3 regions of the Pseudomonas sp. GW821-FHT01C01 genome follow, and region 2 is predicted to be linked to each of the others. Evidence: predicted binding sites of a transcription regulator. Region 2 holds the regulator's gene; each other region holds the start of a gene.
The links. The regulator sigma-54, encoded in region 2, starts transcription at its own class of promoters, with help from an activator protein. The targets are predictions, from matches to a motif close to ANTGGCATNNANNTTGCTNT.
Positions count from the first base shown of each region.

Region 1: the regulator sigma-54 is predicted to act here: its motif matches at 3,435-3,454, upstream of AC07XF_RS03580 (DNA translocase FtsK).
Region 3: the regulator sigma-54 is predicted to act here: its motif matches at 1,450-1,469, upstream of glnA (glutamate--ammonia ligase).

Region 1 is NZ_JBWKXF010000003.1:212,981-219,109, forward strand. It holds gene clpA (ATP-dependent Clp protease ATP-binding subunit ClpA) at 1-339, shown strand, start outside; gene infA (translation initiation factor IF-1) at 587-805, opposite strand; gene AC07XF_RS03565 (arginyltransferase) at 917-1,624, opposite strand; gene aat (leucyl/phenylalanyl-tRNA--protein transferase) at 1,682-2,362, opposite strand; gene trxB (thioredoxin-disulfide reductase) at 2,425-3,384, opposite strand; gene AC07XF_RS03580 (DNA translocase FtsK) at 3,691-6,102, shown strand.
Region 2 is NZ_JBWKXF010000028.1:59,223-65,351, reverse strand. It holds gene lptC (LPS export ABC transporter periplasmic protein LptC) at 1-511, shown strand, start outside; gene lptA (lipopolysaccharide transport periplasmic protein LptA) at 498-1,046, shown strand; gene lptB (LPS export ABC transporter ATP-binding protein) at 1,046-1,771, shown strand; gene AC07XF_RS17800 (RNA polymerase factor sigma-54) at 1,955-3,448, shown strand; gene hpf (ribosome hibernation-promoting factor, HPF/YfiA family) at 3,523-3,831, shown strand; gene ptsN (PTS IIA-like nitrogen regulatory protein PtsN) at 3,844-4,308, shown strand; gene rapZ (RNase adapter RapZ) at 4,311-5,168, shown strand; gene AC07XF_RS17780 (HPr family phosphocarrier protein) at 5,184-5,459, shown strand; gene pmbA (metalloprotease PmbA) at 5,631-6,129, opposite strand, start outside.
Region 3 is NZ_JBWKXF010000005.1:137,238-143,366, reverse strand. It holds gene thiI (tRNA uracil 4-sulfurtransferase ThiI) at 1-1,235, opposite strand, end outside; gene glnA (glutamate--ammonia ligase) at 1,564-2,970, shown strand; gene AC07XF_RS05510 (DUF4124 domain-containing protein) at 3,268-3,783, shown strand; gene AC07XF_RS05505 (DUF4124 domain-containing protein) at 3,780-4,400, shown strand; gene AC07XF_RS05500 (hypothetical protein) at 4,449-4,607, opposite strand; gene glnL (nitrogen regulation protein NR(II)) at 4,631-5,716, shown strand; gene ntrC (nitrogen regulation protein NR(I)) at 5,713-6,129, shown strand, end outside.

The sequences.
Region 1 (6,129 bases), on a different contig from region 2:
CGCAACCGTCTGGACACCATCATCCAGTTTGGTCGCCTCAGTCATGAGGTCATCAAGAGCGTGGTGGACAAGTTCCTTACCGAGCTTCAGGCGCAGCTGGAAGACAAGCGTGTGTTGCTCGAAGTCACCGATGCGGCCCGCAGCTGGCTGGCCGAAGGTGGCTACGACGCGGCGATGGGTGCTCGCCCAATGGCTCGCCTGATCCAGGACAAGATCAAGCGTCCGCTGGCGGAGGAGATTCTCTTTGGCGAACTGGCCGAACATGGCGGTGTGGTGCACATCGACATCAAAGACGGCGAACTGTCCTTCGAGTTCGAGACTACGGCCGAAATGGCCTGACGTTTAGAAGCAAAACAAAAAGGCGCCGAAAGGCGCCTTTTTGTTGCCTGCCAGAAATTGGGTTGTCGCCGTAGATTCCCTGTGGGAGCGGGCTTGCTCGCGAAGACGTCTGCACATACAACATTGATGCAAATTGACCCGCCGCTTTCGCGAGCAAGCCCGCTCCCACAGGGTTTGGTGTGATGGCAGCTAAATCGTGCACAAACAAAAACGCCCGGCATAGGCCGGGCGTCTTGTATTGACTTGATTAGCGAGCGCGGTAAGTGATGCGCCCTTTGCTCAAGTCATAGGGCGTCAGCTCGACGCGCACTTTGTCGCCGGTAAGAATACGGATGTAGTTCTTGCGCATCTTGCCGGAGATGTGCGCGGTTACGACGTGCCCATTTTCCAACTCCACGCGAAACATGGTGTTGGGCAGGGTGTCGACGACAGTGCCTTCCATTTCGAAGCTGTCTTCTTTCGACATGCAGTAAAGCCCTCGGTGTCCAGTGAATGGCCCGGTGCAACTGCGCCAGGCAAAAGCGGCGTGCATTGTGCCCGAAAAGTGGGGTTCAAGCCAAGGGGTTTAGGGTTCGCTCTAGTTCAGGACGACCCAGCGCTGGTTAACCAGCAGTTCAATGGGACGATACTGGGTCTTGTAGCTCATTTTTTTGCAGTTTTTGATCCAGTAGCCCAGATAGACCGCATCCAGCCCCAGTCGCCGGGCCTCGGCGATCTGCCAGAGGATGGCGTAGCGTCCCAGGCTGCGACGCTCTTCGTCGGGTTCATAGAAGGTGTACACCGCCGACAGACCGTTCGGCAGAAGGTCGGTGACGGCGATCGCCAGCAAGCGGCCGTCGAGACGGAATTCGTAGAACCGGGAAAACGGCAGGTCGCGCACCAGGAACGTGGAAAACTGATCGCGGCTGGGCGGGTACATGTCGCCGTCGGCATGGCGTTGTTCGATATAGCGCTGATAAAGATCGAAATACTCTTCGTTGAAGCTTGGCTTGGCGGGGCGTACCTGCAAGTCGGCGTTGCGCTTGAAGATGCGTTTCTGCTGACGGTTGGGGCTGAATTGCACTACAGGAATGCGCGCTGGAACACACGCATTGCAATTCTGGCAGTGCGGCCGGTAGAGATGATCGCCACTGCGCCGGAAACCCATCTCTGACAGGTCTGCATAGACATGCACATCCATGGGCTGGCTAGGGTCGAGGAACAGGGTCGTGGCCTGCTCCTCAGGCAGATAACTGCAAGAGTGCGGCTGAGTGGCATAGAACTTCAAACGCGCCAACTCGGTCATGATCAACCCTCGGGATAATGCTTTTGAATAAGTGTAAGCCACGCGCGCAAATGTCGCTCAGCAAACCCAATTGGCGCTGCTGGGCTGGTCCAGATACTGCGCGAGGTAATTGGCAAAGTCGCGGCGAGGAATTGCCCGCGCTCCCAGGCTGTGCAGGTGATCGGTGGGCATCTGGCAATCGATCAACACAAAACCTGAGTCTTTCAGATGTCGAACCAGTGTGGCAAAGCCGAATTTCGAGGCGTTGTCAGCGCGGCTGAACATGGACTCGCCGAAAAACAACCGGCCCATCGCCAGGCCATACAGCCCGCCGACAAGTTCGTCGTCGTCCCACACTTCCACCGAGTGGGCGTGACCACGCCGGTGCAGCTCTATGTAGGCGTCCTGCATCGCGTCGGTGATCCAGGTGCCGTCGGCGTAATCCCGGGGAGCTGCGCAGGCGCGGATGACGGCGGCGAAGTCCTCGTCAAAGCTCACTTGATAGCGTTGCTGGCGCAGCAGTTTGTTCAGGCTGCGCGAGACGTGCAATTCGTCGGGAAACAAAACCGTGCGCGGGTCCGGAGACCACCAGAGGATCGGCTGGCCTTCGGAAAACCATGGAAAACACCCGTGGCGATAGGCGTTGATCAGTCGATCAGCGGACAGGTCACCGCCGGCAGCCAGCAACCCGTTGGGGTCGCGCATGGCTTTTTCCAGTGGTGGAAAGGTCAGGGAGTTGCGTTGTAACCAAGTCAGCATGGCGTCCGGGCTTGCAGAAGGGGAGGGCAGTGGCGGGTGTTGACCCGCCATAAAGTTTGCCTTCAAACGACAGGAATGTCGTCGAGGTATTTTTCGGCGTCAAGTGCCGCCATGCAACCAGCCCCGGCAGACGTAACGGCCTGGCGATAAACGTGGTCGGCCACGTCGCCGGCAGCAAACACGCCTGCAATCGCCGTGGCGGTGGCATCGCCTTCGCTGCCTCCCTTGACCAGCAGGTACCCGTCACGCATTTCCAGTTGGCCCGTGAACAGGTCGGTGTTGGGTTTGTGGCCAATGGCGATAAATACGCCGGCCAGTGCGAGCTCCGTGGTTTCACCTGTGTGGCTGTCGCGCAGGCGGGCGCCGGTCACACCGCTGGCATCGCCGAGCACTTCGTCCAGATTCTGGTTCCAATGCAGGCGGACGTTGCCGTTGGCGGCTTTTTCGAAGAGTTTGTCCTGGAGGATTTTCTCCGAGCGTAGCTTGTCGCGCCGATGGACCAGGTGCACTTCTTTGGCGATGTTCGACAGATACAACGCTTCTTCGACCGCCGTGTTACCGCCGCCGACCACTGCGACCACCTGGTTGCGATAAAAGAATCCGTCACAGGTCGCGCAGGCCGAAACCCCTTTGCCGGCAAACGCTTCTTCCGACGGCAGGCCCAGGTATTGCGCGGAAGCGCCGGTGGCAATGATCAGTGCGTCGCAGGTGTAGGTTCCGCCGTCGCCGATCAGCTCGAACGGCCGTTGTTGCAACTTGGCAGTATGGATGTGGTCGTAAACGATCTCGGTGGCAAAGCGCTCGGCGTGTTTTTGCATGCGGTCCATCAGGACGGGCCCGGTCAGGCCTTCGACGTCGCCTGGCCAGTTATCGACTTCGACGGTGGTGGTGAGCTGGCCACCTGCCTGTATGCCGGTAATGACAACGGGTTTGAGGTTGGCACGGGCGGCATAAACGGCTGCGCTGTAACCGGCGGGACCGGAGCCCAGGATAATCAGGCGTGAATGCTTCGCTTCGCTCATAAAAACACCTCATAAGCCTTTGTCACCAAAGAGAATGCATGCTCAAATTGAACGGCATGTCATGTGCTGTTGACTATGCTACACCCAAGGGTCTCAAGCATGGCGTCGTGCGTACAAACCCGTACAATGCCTTGCGTGTTACATATATTCAGTGCGCGGCGTGTTTATAAAAACCGAGGCGCAGTGTTAAAAGTAGTCCCGGTTACGCGTGTTAACTTTTTACCTGCCTGGATTGGGCAGTTTTTTTGGCAGTTTTTATAGACATTCACCAGATGGACGCGCCCATGGCGCAGGAAAAGAAGCGTTTTGAAGAAATCCACCGCAGCACCTAAACCAGCCGTCGTTCCGCTCTGGCGCCAGCACTTGCACTACCGACTCAAGGAAGGTGCGCTGATCGCCATCGGTGCCTTGTGCCTGTTCCTGATGATGGCCTTGTTGACCTATGGCAAGGATGATCCGGGCTGGAGTCATAACAGCAAGATCGACGATGTGCAGAACTTCGGCGGGCCCGCGGGCTCCTACAGCGCCGATATCCTGTTCATGGTGCTGGGTTACTTCGCCTACATCTTCCCGTTACTGTTGGCGATCAAGGCTTACCAGATCTTCCGTCAGCGTCACGAACCGTGGCAGTGGAGCGGTTGGCTGTTCTCCTGGCGCCTGATCGGCCTGGTATTCCTGGTGCTGTCGGGTGCCGCCCTGGCCCATATCCATTTTCATGCCGCGACCGGTCTGCCGGCCGGTGCGGGCGGTGCGCTGGGCGAAAGCCTCGGCGACCTGGCCAGGAATGCCCTGAATATCCAGGGCAGCACGTTGCTGTTTATCGCGTTGTTCCTGTTCGGTCTGACCGTGTTTACCGACCTGTCGTGGTTCAAGGTGATGGACATCACCGGCAAGATCACCCTCGACCTGTTCGAACTGTTCCAGGGCGCGGCCAATCGCTGGTGGGCGGCCCGTACCGAGCGCAAACAACTGGTTGCCCAGTTGCGTGAGGTCGACGACCGTATGGATGAAGTGGTCGCGCCGACCGTCACCGACAAGCGCGAGCAGGCCAAGGTCAAGGAGCGCCTGATCGAGCGTGAGCAAGCCCTGAGCAAGCACATGTCCGAACGCGAGAAGCAGGTGCCGCCAGTGATTGCGCCCGCGCCGCCAAAGCCTGCCGCACCGAGCAAACGCGTCGAAAAAGAGAAACAGGCACCGCTGTTCGTCGACAGCGCCGTGGAAGGCACCTTGCCGCCGATCTCGATTCTCGATCCTGCGGAAAAGAAACAGCTCAATTACTCGCCTGAATCCCTGGCTGCGGTTGGCCACTTGCTGGAAATCAAGCTCAAGGAATTCGGCGTTGAAGTCGCAGTGGATTCGATCCACCCGGGCCCGGTGATTACCCGTTACGAAATCCAGCCGGCTGCCGGCGTCAAGGTCAGCCGCATCTCCAACCTGGCCAAAGACCTGGCCCGTTCCCTGGCCGTGACCAGCGTGCGGGTGGTGGAAGTGATTCCGGGCAAGACCACGGTCGGTATCGAGATTCCCAACGAAGACCGGCAGATCGTGCGTTTCTCCGAGGTGCTGTCGACCCCCGAGTACGACAACTTCAAATCCCCGGTCACCCTGGCCCTGGGTCACGACATCGGCGGCAAGCCGGTCATCACCGACCTGGCGAAAATGCCGCACTTGCTGGTGGCCGGTACCACCGGTTCCGGTAAATCGGTGGGTGTGAACGCGATGATCCTGTCGATTCTGTTCAAGTCCGGCCCGGAAGACGCCAAGCTGATCATGATCGACCCGAAAATGCTTGAACTGTCGATCTACGAAGGCATTCCGCACCTGTTGTGCCCGGTGGTCACCGACATGAAGGACGCCGCCAACGCCTTGCGTTGGAGCGTTGCCGAGATGGAGCGACGCTACAAGCTGATGGCCAAGATGGGCGTACGGAACCTGTCGGGCTTCAACGCCAAGGTCAAGGAAGCCCAGGACGCAGGCGAACCGTTGAGCGATCCGCTGTACAAGCGTGAAAGCATCCACGACGAAGCGCCGCTCCTGCAAAAGCTGCCGACCATCGTGGTGGTGGTCGACGAATTCGCCGACATGATGATGATCGTCGGCAAGAAAGTTGAAGAGTTGATCGCCCGTATTGCGCAGAAAGCTCGTGCGGCCGGTATCCACTTGATCCTCGCGACCCAGCGTCCGTCGGTGGATGTGATCACCGGTCTGATCAAGGCCAACATCCCGACCCGCATGGCGTTCCAGGTATCGAGCAAGATCGACTCGCGGACCATCATCGACCAGGGCGGTGCCGAACAACTGCTGGGCCACGGTGACATGCTGTACATGCCGCCGGGCACCAGTCTGCCGATTCGTGTTCACGGTGCCTTCGTTTCCGACGATGAGGTTCACCGCGTGGTGGAAGCCTGGAAACTGCGTGGCGCGCCGGAATACAACGACGACATTCTCAATGGCGTTGAAGAGGCGGGCAGTGGCTTTGAAGGCAGCAGCGGTGGCGGCGACGGCGACGATCCCGAGGCCGACGCGCTGTATGACGAAGCAGTGCAGTTTGTCCTGGAAAGCCGTCGCGCCTCCATTTCCGCCGTTCAGCGCAAGTTGAAAATCGGCTATAACCGCGCCGCGCGCATGATCGAAGCCATGGAAATGGCCGGGGTTGTGACGTCCATGAACACCAACGGTTCGCGTGAAGTCCTGGCCCCGGGCCCGGTGCGCGACTGACCCAAGTATGAAAGGGGCGGCGCCCTT
Region 2 (6,129 bases):
GGTTGGCTACTGGAACATCAGCCCGGAACGCTTCCTCGACAAGCCGGCAACGCCGGTCGACGAAAGCGCGATCGACTATTACGCCATCAACGCCCACAGCGTGCAGTACCTGCCAGATGGCAAGCTGCAATATGATCTGGTGTCCGACAAGGTCGAGCACCTGAAAGCGACCGAGGTGACATTGCTGACCAACCCCGACCTGAACGTGTTCCGCGGCACCGAATTCCCGTGGCACGTCCAGAGCCTGCACGGCGAGGTCAACCCTGACGGCACACAGGTCGAATTGATCGATGACGTGCGTATCACTCGCTTCGACGAGAAAAACCGCAAGACTCTGATCACCAGCACCCGCATGACCGTGTTCCCGCAGCAGCAATATGCGCAGACCGAGCAAGACGTTAGAATCGACGGCGCTGGCGGTGTATCGACTGGCAAGGGAATGAAAGCGTATTTGAAAGAAAGCAGGATACACCTGCTATCGAACGTAAGAGGACAGTATGAGGCTCGTTAAAACCCTCCCGATTTTGCTCAGTCTGGGCGCAGCACTGGGAAGCGTGAGCGCCTGGGCTCTGCCGGAAGATCAACAGCAGCCTATCCGCATTCAGGCCGACGATGCCCAACTGGACGACAAACAAGGTATTGCTACCTATAAGGGTGACGTGATCATCACCCAAGGCTCGATGAAGGTGACCGGCAACACCGTGACCATCACCCGCACCCCGACTGGCGACATCGACGTGGTGACCTCGGTGGGCAACCTGGCGTACTTCGAGCAATTGCAAACGGCTGGCGATACCAAGCCTGTTCAGGGCTGGGGCGTGACCATCCAGTATCACGCCGCGCAAAACCGCGTCGTACTGATCGACAAGGCCAAAGTTGTCGACAAGGACAACAACGTCACCCAAGGCGAAAAAATCGTCTACGACACGGTCAAGAAGCTCGCCAGCGCCGGTCGCGCAACCGGCAGCAAGGTGACCGAGTCGCGCCCGCGCATCGATATGGTGATCCAGCCGAAAAAGAAAACCGACGAGCAAAAGGCCCAGTAATGGCAACTCTGAAAGCTCAGCATCTGGCCAAGAGCTACAAGAGCCGCCAGGTCGTGCGTGATGTCAGCCTGTCCATCGACAGCGGTCAGATCGTCGGCCTGCTTGGCCCCAACGGCGCCGGCAAGACTACCTGCTTCTACATGATCGTCGGCCTGGTACAGGCCGACCAGGGCCGCGTCCTGATCGATGACCTGGACGTCAGCCACCAGCCGATGCACGGTCGCGCGAACGCCGGTATCGGCTACTTGCCGCAAGAAGCATCGATCTTCCGCAAACTGTCGGTGGCCGACAACATCATGGCCATCCTCGAGACCCGCAAGGAACTCGACAAGGCCGGTCGTCGCAAGGAACTGGAAAGCCTGTTGCAGGAATTCCACATCAGCCACATCCGCGACAACCTCGGCATGAGCCTGTCCGGTGGTGAGCGCCGTCGCGTGGAAATCGCCCGCGCCCTGGCCACCAACCCGAAATTCATCCTCCTCGACGAACCTTTCGCCGGCGTGGACCCGATTTCGGTCGGCGACATCAAACAGATCATTTACCACCTCAAGGCCAAAGGCATTGGCGTGCTGATCACGGACCACAACGTTCGTGAAACCCTGGATATCTGCGAAACGGCCTATATCGTCAACGACGGCCAGTTGATCGCCGAAGGTGACGCCGAAACCATCCTGGCCAACGACCTGGTCAAGGAAGTGTACCTGGGCCATGAGTTCCGCCTGTAAGCGCTGAAGCAGTCATGGCGAATGCCAGACCGCTGTAGCGATAAAAATCAACAGGTTTTTATTGTTACAGCGCTCTAGGCAAACACTTCAGTTTCGGGCATATAATTTGCTTATGTTTGGCGCTCCGGCGCCCTGTAGTGGATGGCGCATGCGCGCCGGCGAATAAGGTGTTAAGCCCCTGCCATGAAACCATCGCTAGTCTTGAGAATGGGCCAGCAGCTGACGATGACACCGCAGCTGCAACAGGCCATCCGCCTGCTCCAATTGTCGACCCTGGACCTGCAACAGGAAATCCAGGAGGCCCTGGAGTCCAATCCGATGCTCGAACGCCAGGAAGAAGGCGACGACTTCGACAATTCCGACCCCTTGGCCGACAACACCGAACAAAAGCCCAACACTGACATCCAGGAACCCTCCTACCAGGAAAGCGCCCCGACGGTTGACAACCTCGATGAGGGCGACTGGAACGAGCGCATTCCCAACGAACTCCCCGTCGACACCGCGTGGGAAGACGTTTACCAGACCAGCGCCAGCAGCCTGCCCAGCAATGATGATGACGAGTGGGACTTCACCACCCGCACCTCGGCCGGCGAAAGCCTGCAAAGCCACTTGCTGTGGCAACTGAACCTGGCTCCGATGTCCGACACCGATCGCCTGATCGCCGTGACCCTGATCGACTGCATCAACAATCAGGGCTACCTGGATGAAACCCTCGAGGAGATCCTCGAAGCCTTCGATCCGGAACTGGACATCGAACTGGACGAAATCGAAGCGGTCCTGCACCGCATCCAGCAATTCGAGCCCGCCGGCATCGGCGCCCGCAACCTGGGCGAATGCCTGCTGCTGCAGTTGCGTCAGCTGCCCGCCAAGACCCCTTGGCTGGCCGAGGCAAAGCGCCTGGTCACCGATTACATCGACCTGCTTGGCAGCCGCGACTACAGCCAGTTGATGCGCCGCATGAAGCTCAAGGAAGATGAACTGCGCCAGGTCATCGAGCTGGTCCAGAGCCTCAACCCGCGTCCTGGCTCGCAGATCGAGTCCACCGAAGCCGAGTACGTCGTTCCTGACGTTATCGTGCGCAAGGACAACGAGCGCTGGCTGGTGGAGCTGAATCAGGAGTCGGTGCCACGGCTGCGGGTCAACGCCCAGTACGCCGGTTTCGTGCGCCGCGCCGACACCAGCGCCGACAACACATTCATGCGCAATCAGTTGCAGGAGGCCCGCTGGTTCATCAAGAGCCTGCAAAGCCGTAATGAAACCCTGATGAAAGTGGCCACCCAGATCGTCGAGCATCAGCGCGGCTTCCTCGAATATGGCGACGAAGCCATGAAGCCGCTGGTCCTGCATGACATCGCCGAAGCGGTCGGCATGCATGAGTCGACGATTTCACGGGTGACCACCCAGAAGTTCATGCACACCCCCCGGGGCATTTATGAACTCAAATACTTTTTCTCCAGTCATGTAAGCACCTCCGAAGGCGGCGAATGCTCGTCCACAGCGATCCGCGCGATCATCAAAAAACTGGTTGCCGCGGAAAATCAGAAAAAGCCGTTGAGTGACAGCAAGATCGCTGGTTTACTGGAGGCACAAGGCATTCAGGTGGCCCGCCGCACCGTCGCCAAGTACCGCGAATCCCTCGGGATCGCGCCTTCGAGCGAACGCAAGCGGTTGATGTAGGGCCACGCCACAGCGTTCCAGTGGTAGATCATCTGATCTACCGCTTTATGCACTGGCAACGAAGGAGAAGCTGTATGCAAGTCAACATCAGTGGACACCAACTGGAAGTGACCGAACCTCTTCGCACCTACATCGGCGAAAAACTCGAACGATTGGAGCGACATTTCGACAAGATCACTAATGTGCAGGTCACGATGACCGTCGAAAAACTGAAGCAGAAAATCGAAGCCACGCTGCATATTCCCGGAAATGAAGTGGTCGCAAACGCGGAACATACCGATATGTACGCCGCGATCGACGCACTCACCGACAAGCTGGATAAACAACTCAAAAAGCATAAGGAAAAGACCCAGAGCCTCCTTCAGGGCGCAACCGGTCGTTAACACTCCCAACCCATGATCCGACTTGAAAGTATCCTGACCCCCGGCCGTTCCCTCGTGAACGTGCCGGGCGGCAGTAAAAAGAAAGCCCTCGAACAAATTGCCAATCTGATCGCCCGCGAAGTGCCGGCTCTGGAGATGCAAGATGTCTTCGAGGCGCTGATTGCCCGTGAAAAACTCGGTTCCACCGGTTTTGGCAACGGCATCGCTATTCCACATTGCCGCCTCAAGGGCTGTGTTTCGCCCATCAGTGCATTGATGCACCTCGACGCCCCTATCGATTTCGACGCCATCGACGGCGCGCCGGTTGACCTGTTGTTCGTACTGCTGGTCCCGGAAGCAGCTACCGATGCGCACCTTGAACTGCTGCGACAGATCGCCAGCATGCTCGACCGCAAGGATGTCCGCGAAAAACTGCGTCATGCTGCAAGCAACGAAGCCCTGTATCAGGTTGTCCTGGATGAGCAAAACGGTCAGTAATCATGCGCTTGATCATCGTCAGTGGCCGTTCCGGCTCAGGTAAAAGTACCGCCCTCAACGTTCTTGAGGACAACGGCTACTACTGCATCGACAATCTGCCTGCCGGTCTGCTGCCGGAACTGGCCGAACGAGCATTGATTCATACCGAGCTAATGCAGCCGCTGGTCGCCGTTTCCATCGACGCTCGCAACCTGCCCAGCCACCTGTCACGCTTTCCCGACCTGCTCGAAGAAGTCCGCAGCCGCCACATCCAGTGCGATGTCCTGTACCTGGACGCCGATGAAGAAACCCTGCTCAAGCGCTTCTCGGAAACCCGCCGACGTCACCCCCTGACCAACGCCAACCGCTCGCTGGCCGAAGCCATCAACGTTGAAAGTGTCCTGCTCGGGCCGATTGCCGACCTCGCCGATCTCAAGATCAACACCACCAGCCTGAACCTGTATCAACTGCGCGATACCATCAAACTGCGCCTGTTGAATCAGCCCGAGCCGGGCACTGCGTTCCTGGTGGAGTCCTTCGGGTTCAAGCGTGGCATGCCGGTGGACGCCGACCTGGTGTTCGATGTGCGTTGCCTGCCCAACCCTTACTGGAAACCGGAATTGCGCGAGCAGTCCGGGCTCGATCAACCGGTTGCCGATTACCTGGCGGCACAGCCGGATGTGGAGGAGATGTTCCAGGACATTTCCACATACCTGCTAAAGTGGCTGCCTCGTTTTGCCGCCAGCAACCGCGCCTACGTCACCATTGCCATTGGGTGCACTGGCGGACATCACCGCTCCGTCTACCTGACCGAGCGTTTGGGGCAGGCGCTGCAAAAAACCCTGAAGAACGTCCAGGTTCGCCACCGCGACCTCAGCTAAAGGATTCACATCGCGATGCCTGCTCTGGAAATCGAAATCATCAACAAGCTGGGTCTGCATGCCCGGGCGTCTGCAAAATTCGTCGGAGTCGCCGGCCAGTTCAAGGACTGCACGATCAGGGTAGGACGCACACCTGAATCCACAGTCGATGGCAAAAGCATCATGGCCATGATGATGCTCGCTGCCGGTAAGGGCACCAAAATCCATCTGAGCACGGAAGGCGAGCAGGAACAGGAAGCGATGGACGCACTGGTAGCCCTGATCAACAACTACTTCGACGAAGGCGAGTAACCGCTACGGAATCCTTTCCCGGTGATTTTGTGGCGAGGGAGCGTGCTCCCGCTGGGGCGCGAAGCGGCCCCAACTCCTATCATCGCAATGCATCAGATACACCGCGTTTGCCAATAAAAAAGGCGCGCCCCCCCATTGGGTGGCGCGCCTTTTTTGTACAGCGGCGCTGGCTTAGCTACCCGCCACCGTCATCCGCTCGATCAGCACCGAACCCGTACGGATGTTGCTGCGCAGTTCCAGGTCGTTCCCCACGGCCAGAATCTGTTTGAACATGTCGCGCATGTTGCCGGCGATGGTCACTTCCTGGACCGCGAACTGGATTTCGCCGTTCTCGACCCAGTAACCCGCCGCGCCCCGGGAATAATCACCGGTGACCATGTTCAGCCCCTGGCCCATTAACTCGGTGACCAACAGCCCGCGCCCCATACGCCGCAGCAAGGCCGCCTGGTCTTCATCGCCATGGGTGACGAACAGGTTGTGCACGCCGCCGGCGTTGGCCGTGCTTGGCATTCCAAGCTTGCGGCCGGAGTAGGTGCCGAGGATATAGGACACCAGCTCGCCTTTTTCGACGAACGGTTTGGCGTAGGTGGCCAAACCATCACCGTCGAACGCCGCGCTGCCCATGGCACGCATCAAGTGTGGGCGCTCGTCGATGGTCAGCCACTCCGGA
Region 3 (6,129 bases), on a different contig from region 2:
ATGACGATCTGACCGGCCAGCGCTTCGCTGACTTCTTCAATCTGCAGGTCCTGGCCCAATTCGTCGATCACCCGATCGATCGGCACCAGCTTGGCGTTTTCGAGCGCACGCTCGAGCACCGCCATATCGAATTCTTTCTCTTCGTGCTCGACACGGTAGCGCTTGGCGGCCGTCTTCGGATTGACCGAAATGACGCCGCAGTACTCCGGCATGTGCCGGGCGAAATCGGCGGTGCCGATTTCGTTGGCCGTGTCGATGATGTCCTGCTTGTGACTGGCGATCAGCGGGCGCAAGACCAGTTTGTCGGTCACGCAATCAATCACCGACAGGTTCGGCAGCGTCTGGCTCGACACCTGGGAAATCGCCTCACCGGTGACCAGTGCCTCGATGTGCAGTCGATCGGCAATTTGGGACGAAGCGCGCAACATCATACGCTTCAATACTACGCCCATATGACTGTTATCGACTTTGCCGAGAATTTCGCCCAGCACTTCCTCGAACGGCACACTGACAAATAGCACGCGCTGGGAGCTGCCGTACTTCTTCCAGATGAAATGCGCGACTTCCATGACGCCCAGTTCATGGGCACGTCCGCCCAGGTTGAAGAAGCAGAAATGCGCCATCAGGCCGCGGCGCATGATCTGGTAAGCCGCCACGGTGGAGTCGAAGCCGCCGGACATCAGCACCAGCGTCTGCTCCAGTGCACCCAGCGGATAACCGCCGATGCCGTTGTGCTGGTTATGGATCACAAACAACCGTTGGTCGCGAATTTCGATACGGACTTCGATTTCCGGGTTTTTCAGGTCAATTCCGGCGGCGCCGCACTGGCGACGCAGCTGGCTGCCGACGTATTTTTCGACATCCATGGAGCTGAACGGGTGCTTGCCCGCACGCTTGCAGCGCACCGAAAAGATCTTGCCGGCCAGCGCATCGCCGTAGTGCAGCTTGCACTTTTCGAGCACGTCGTCGAAGTCGACGTACGGGTATTCATCAACCTGCAGGAAATGCGCGATGCCCGGCATGCAGCACAGGCGTTCGCCCATCTCTTTCAAGGCCTTGGGCTCGGTGATACGGGTTTCCAGCTCGAGGTTGTCCCACACGCCGTTCACCACCACGGCCGGGTCCAGATCGCGGAGCACGGCACGGATGTTCTTGGCCAATTGGCGGATGAAACGCATCCGTACCGGGCGGCTCTTGATGGTGATCTCGGGGAAGACTTTTACGATTAATTTCATGGAAACAGCGCGCGCAGGGCCTGCCGAAAAAGGGGGGCGCGGATTATAGCGGAAATTGCTCAAGGTTTAACCAGTTAATGTGCAGAAGGTTTTGCGCGCACCAAAACAGGTCATTTATTGGATTTAGCGCCACATTACAGGGCGAGATTTTCTGCTTTAAAGCGCAAAATGCCCTCACTAGCGTGTTTTTGGGGCAAAAAACCCATGCTGGGGCACTGGCATGCAATTTGCTCCCTTGTGAGGCAGGTTGCCTTGGCAGAGTATTCGCGCCGGCATCACCCACATTTAAGGGCATCCATTACTAGCCCGAAGCCACCCGGAGGACACTATGTCGAAGTCGGTTCAACTCATCAAAGATCATGACGTCAAGTGGATTGATCTGCGCTTCACGGACACCAAAGGCACTCAGCACCACGTGACCATGCCGGCTCGCGATGCGCTGGATGACGACTTCTTCGAAGTCGGCAAAATGTTCGACGGTTCCTCCATCGCTGGCTGGAAAGGCATCGAAGCCTCCGACATGATCCTGATGCCGGACGACTCCACCGCTGTTCTGGATCCGTTCACCGAAGAACCGACCCTGATCCTGGTCTGCGACATCATCGAACCTTCGAGCATGCAAGGCTACGACCGCGACCCACGTGCGATCGCCAAGCGCGCCGAAGAACACCTGAAGGCCACCGGTATCGGTGACACCGTATTCGCCGGTCCGGAGCCAGAGTTCTTCATCTTCGACCAGGTCAAGTTCAAGTCCGACATTTCCGGCTCCATGTTCAAGATCTACTCTGAACAAGGTTCGTGGATGTCCGACCAGGACATCGAAGGCGGCAACAAAGGCCACCGTCCAGGCGTCAAAGGTGGTTACTTCCCGGTTCCGCCGTTCGACCACGACCACGAAATCCGTACCTCCATGTGCAACGCACTGGAAGAAATGGGCCTGACCGTCGAAGTTCACCACCACGAAGTGGCGACTGCCGGCCAGAACGAAATCGGCGTCAAGTTCAACACTCTGGTGAAGAAAGCCGACGAAACCCAAACCCTGAAGTACGTCGTGCACAACGTTGCCGATGCCTACGGCCGCACCGCGACCTTCATGCCTAAGCCACTGTACGGCGACAACGGCTCGGGTATGCACGTACACATGTCCATCTGGAAAGATGGCAAGAACACCTTCGCTGGCGAAGGCTATGCCGGCCTGTCCGACACCGCCCTGTACTTCATCGGCGGCATCATCAAGCACGGTAAGGCCCTGAACGGCTTCACCAACCCGGCAACCAACTCCTACAAGCGTCTGGTTCCAGGCTTCGAAGCTCCAGTGATGCTGGCCTACTCGGCTCGCAACCGTTCCGCTTCGATCCGTATTCCTTACGTGTCGAGCCCGAAAGCCCGCCGTATCGAAGCACGCTTCCCGGATCCAGCTGCCAACCCGTACCTGTGCTTCGCAGCACTGTTGATGGCTGGCCTGGACGGCATCCAGAACAAGATCCACCCTGGCGACGCTGCCGACAAAAACCTGTACGACCTGCCGCCTGAAGAGGCGAAAGAGATCCCACAAGTTTGCGGCAGCCTGAAAGAAGCCCTGGAAGAGCTGGACAAAGGTCGTGCGTTCCTGACCAAAGGCGGCGTTTTCAGCGACGACTTCATCGACGCTTACATCGCCCTGAAAAGCGAAGAAGAAATCAAGGTACGTACCTTCGTACACCCACTGGAATACGAGCTGTACTACAGCTGCTGATCCGGTAGCGCTGCGGCACGCGGCGTGACAAAAAGAGGCCTCCTTCGGGAGGCCTTTTTATTGCCCACGATTCAACGGCTGACGCACATCCCTGTGGGAGCGGGCTTGCCCGCGAAGGCGTCGGTACATCCAATATCTCTTTCTCAGACAGACCGCTTTCGCGAGCAAGCCCGCTCCCACAATGAATTACTGCGTTCTAGAGAGATTGATAATTCATACCCAAATGTTTAGCGGCTTGGTTCAAACACACAGCCTGACCTATGCTGCAACCCAACACTTTCGTTTCCGGTCGATTCCATGGGTCGTGGTTTTCTCTTCATCCTGTTGCTGATCGTTCTACCCGCCACGGCGCAGATCTATAAGTACACAGACGCCAACGGCACCACCGCGTACAGCAACCAACCGCCTGACGGCATCAACGCCCAACCCGTCGACTTGCCACCCCTCAACAGCGTTGAACGCCAGCCTCCCGGCGAAGCCGCGCCTGCTGCTGAAACCGCGCGTAATGAACAACTCCGCAAGGCCTATGAAGTGCTTGAGCTGACGGGCCTGCCGACCACCGAAGCCCTGCGTGCCAACAACGGCACGTTCACCGTTAACGTACAGATCAAACCACGCCTGCAAAGCCCGCATCTGCTTCGGCTGCTGCTGGACGGTCAGCCCTACGGCCAGCCAGGCAATGTGCCGATCCTGCAACTGGTTAACATCGATCGCGGCGAACACAGCCTCGCCGTGCAGGTGATCGATGGCGAAAACGTTGTGCAGCAGAGCCCCACCGCGACCTTCACTGTGCAACGAGTACACACACCTTGAAGACCTGGCTGCTGATCGCCTGCTTCATCGCGCTTCCCGCGTCGGCAGAGGTCTTTACTTACGTTGACCCTCAAGGCAACCGTGTTTTCACCGACCAACCCAAACCCGGCAACGCCACGCATGTACCGCTGGTAAAGAGAAATCGAATAGCAGCCAACCCCACCAGCGCAGCGCCGTTGGTTGCCGAGAGCCGTCCCGAAGAACAAGCGCTGTTCCACTATGATGTGCTGCGCATTCTGGTCCCGGAACCCGACGCGACCATCCGCAGCAGCGCCGGTGAAATCATCGTCAGCGTCACCAGCGAACCAGGCCTGCAACGGGGTCATCGCTACCGATTGCTGCTCGACGGCCAGCCCACCGCCGAACCCGGCCTGAGCCCGGTGTTCCCGTTAAGTAACATTGATCGCGGCAGCCATACCCTGTCCGTGGAAATCCTCGACGAACAGGGGCGCATCGTCGAACGTACCGCCAGCCAACCTTTCCATATGCAGCGCACGTCTCTTGCCCAGAAGCACAAGATCAAACCCTGCGCCCTCGAAGACTACGGTCAGCGGCCGGAATGTCCGCTCGGCGACAAACCCGCCGAAGAAAAAAATCCTTTCCTGCGACTTTTCTAACCTCGTTCAGGTTTGCGCACTATATTGGTGCAATTGCTTGCACCCTACTCACATTCCAACCCATTTTGGTTCGAAAGTACCCGCAAAAGCCGGAAGAACGCCACGCAAACGAGCGTCAAACGCCTGTTTCAGGCGCTGAACGCTTCTTTTCGGAGCCTTGGTTTGGTTTTTGCATTTTGCCCGTACCAGCGTTTTTTTCTTGCGCATGCTCTGCTCTAAAAGAGGTCCCGATGACCATTAGCGACGCACTCCACCGTTTGCTACTCGACAACCTCACCACCGCCACCATCCTGCTCGACGCCGGACTGCGCCTCGAGTACATGAACCCGGCGGCGGAGATGCTGCTGGCCGTCAGCGGTCAGCGCAGCCACGGGCAGTTCATCAGTGAGTTGTTTACCGAATCGACCGAAGCGCTGAACTCGTTGCGCCAGGCCGTCGAACAAGCGCACCCCTTCACCAAGCGCGAAGCCATGCTCACCGCCCTCACCGGCCAGACCCTGACCGTCGACTACGCGGTAACGCCGATTCTGAGCAACGGCGACACAATGCTGCTGCTCGAAGTCCACCCCCGCGACCGCTTGCTGCGAATCACCAAGGAAGAAGCACAGCTGTCGAAGCAGGAAACCAGCAAGATGCTGGTGCGCGGCCTCGCCCATGAAATCAAGAACCCGTTGGGCGGGATTCGCGGCGCGGCACAATTGCTGGCCCGGGAACTGCCGGAAGAAAGCTTGCGCGACTACACCAATGTCATCATCGAAGAAGCCGACCGCCTGCGTAACCTGGTGGATCGCATGCTCGGTTCCAACAAGTTGCCGTCACTGGCCCCGTGCAATGTCCACGAAGTGCTGGAGCGCGTCTGCCATCTCGTAGAGGCCGAAAGCCAGGGCTGCATCACCTTGGTGCGCGACTACGATCCAAGCATCCCCGACGTCCTGATCGACCGCGAGCAAATGATCCAGGCGGTCCTGAACATCGTGCGCAACGCCATGCAGGCCATCAGCAGCCAGAACGAACTGCGCCTGGGGCGCATCAGCCTGCGCACCCGCGCCATGCGCCAGTTCACCATCGGCCACGTGCGCCATCGCCTGGTGACCAAGATCGAGATCATCGACAACGGCCCGGGCATTCCTGCGGAACTTCAGGAAACCATCTTTTTTCCCATGGTCAGCGGTCGTCCGGACGGTACCGGGCTGGGCCTGGCCATTACCCAGAACATCATCAGCCAGCACCAGGGCCTGATCGAATGTGACAGCCACCCCGGCCACACCACTTTCTCGATCTTTCTGCCACTGGAACAAGGAGCCACATCGACATGAGCCGTAGTGAAACCGTGTGGATCGTCGATGACGACCGTTCTATCCGTTGGGTCCTGGAAAAAGCCCTGCAGCAGGAAGGCATGACCACGCAAAGCTTCGACAGCGCCGATGGCGTGATGAGCCGCCTGGCGCGCCAGCAACCGGACGTGATCATTTCCGACATCCGCATGCCCGGCGCCAGCGGCCTGGACCTTCTGGCGCGGATTCGCGAGCAGCATCCACGGCTGCCGGTCATCATCATGACCGCTCACTCCGATCTGGACAGCGCTGTCGCGTCCTATCAGGGCGGCGCCTTCGAGTATCTGCCCAAGCCATTCGATGTCGACGAAGCGGTTTCCCTGGTCAAACGCGCCAACCAGCACGCTCAGGAGCAGCAGGGCCTGGAAGTCGCCCCGACACTGACCCGCACTCCG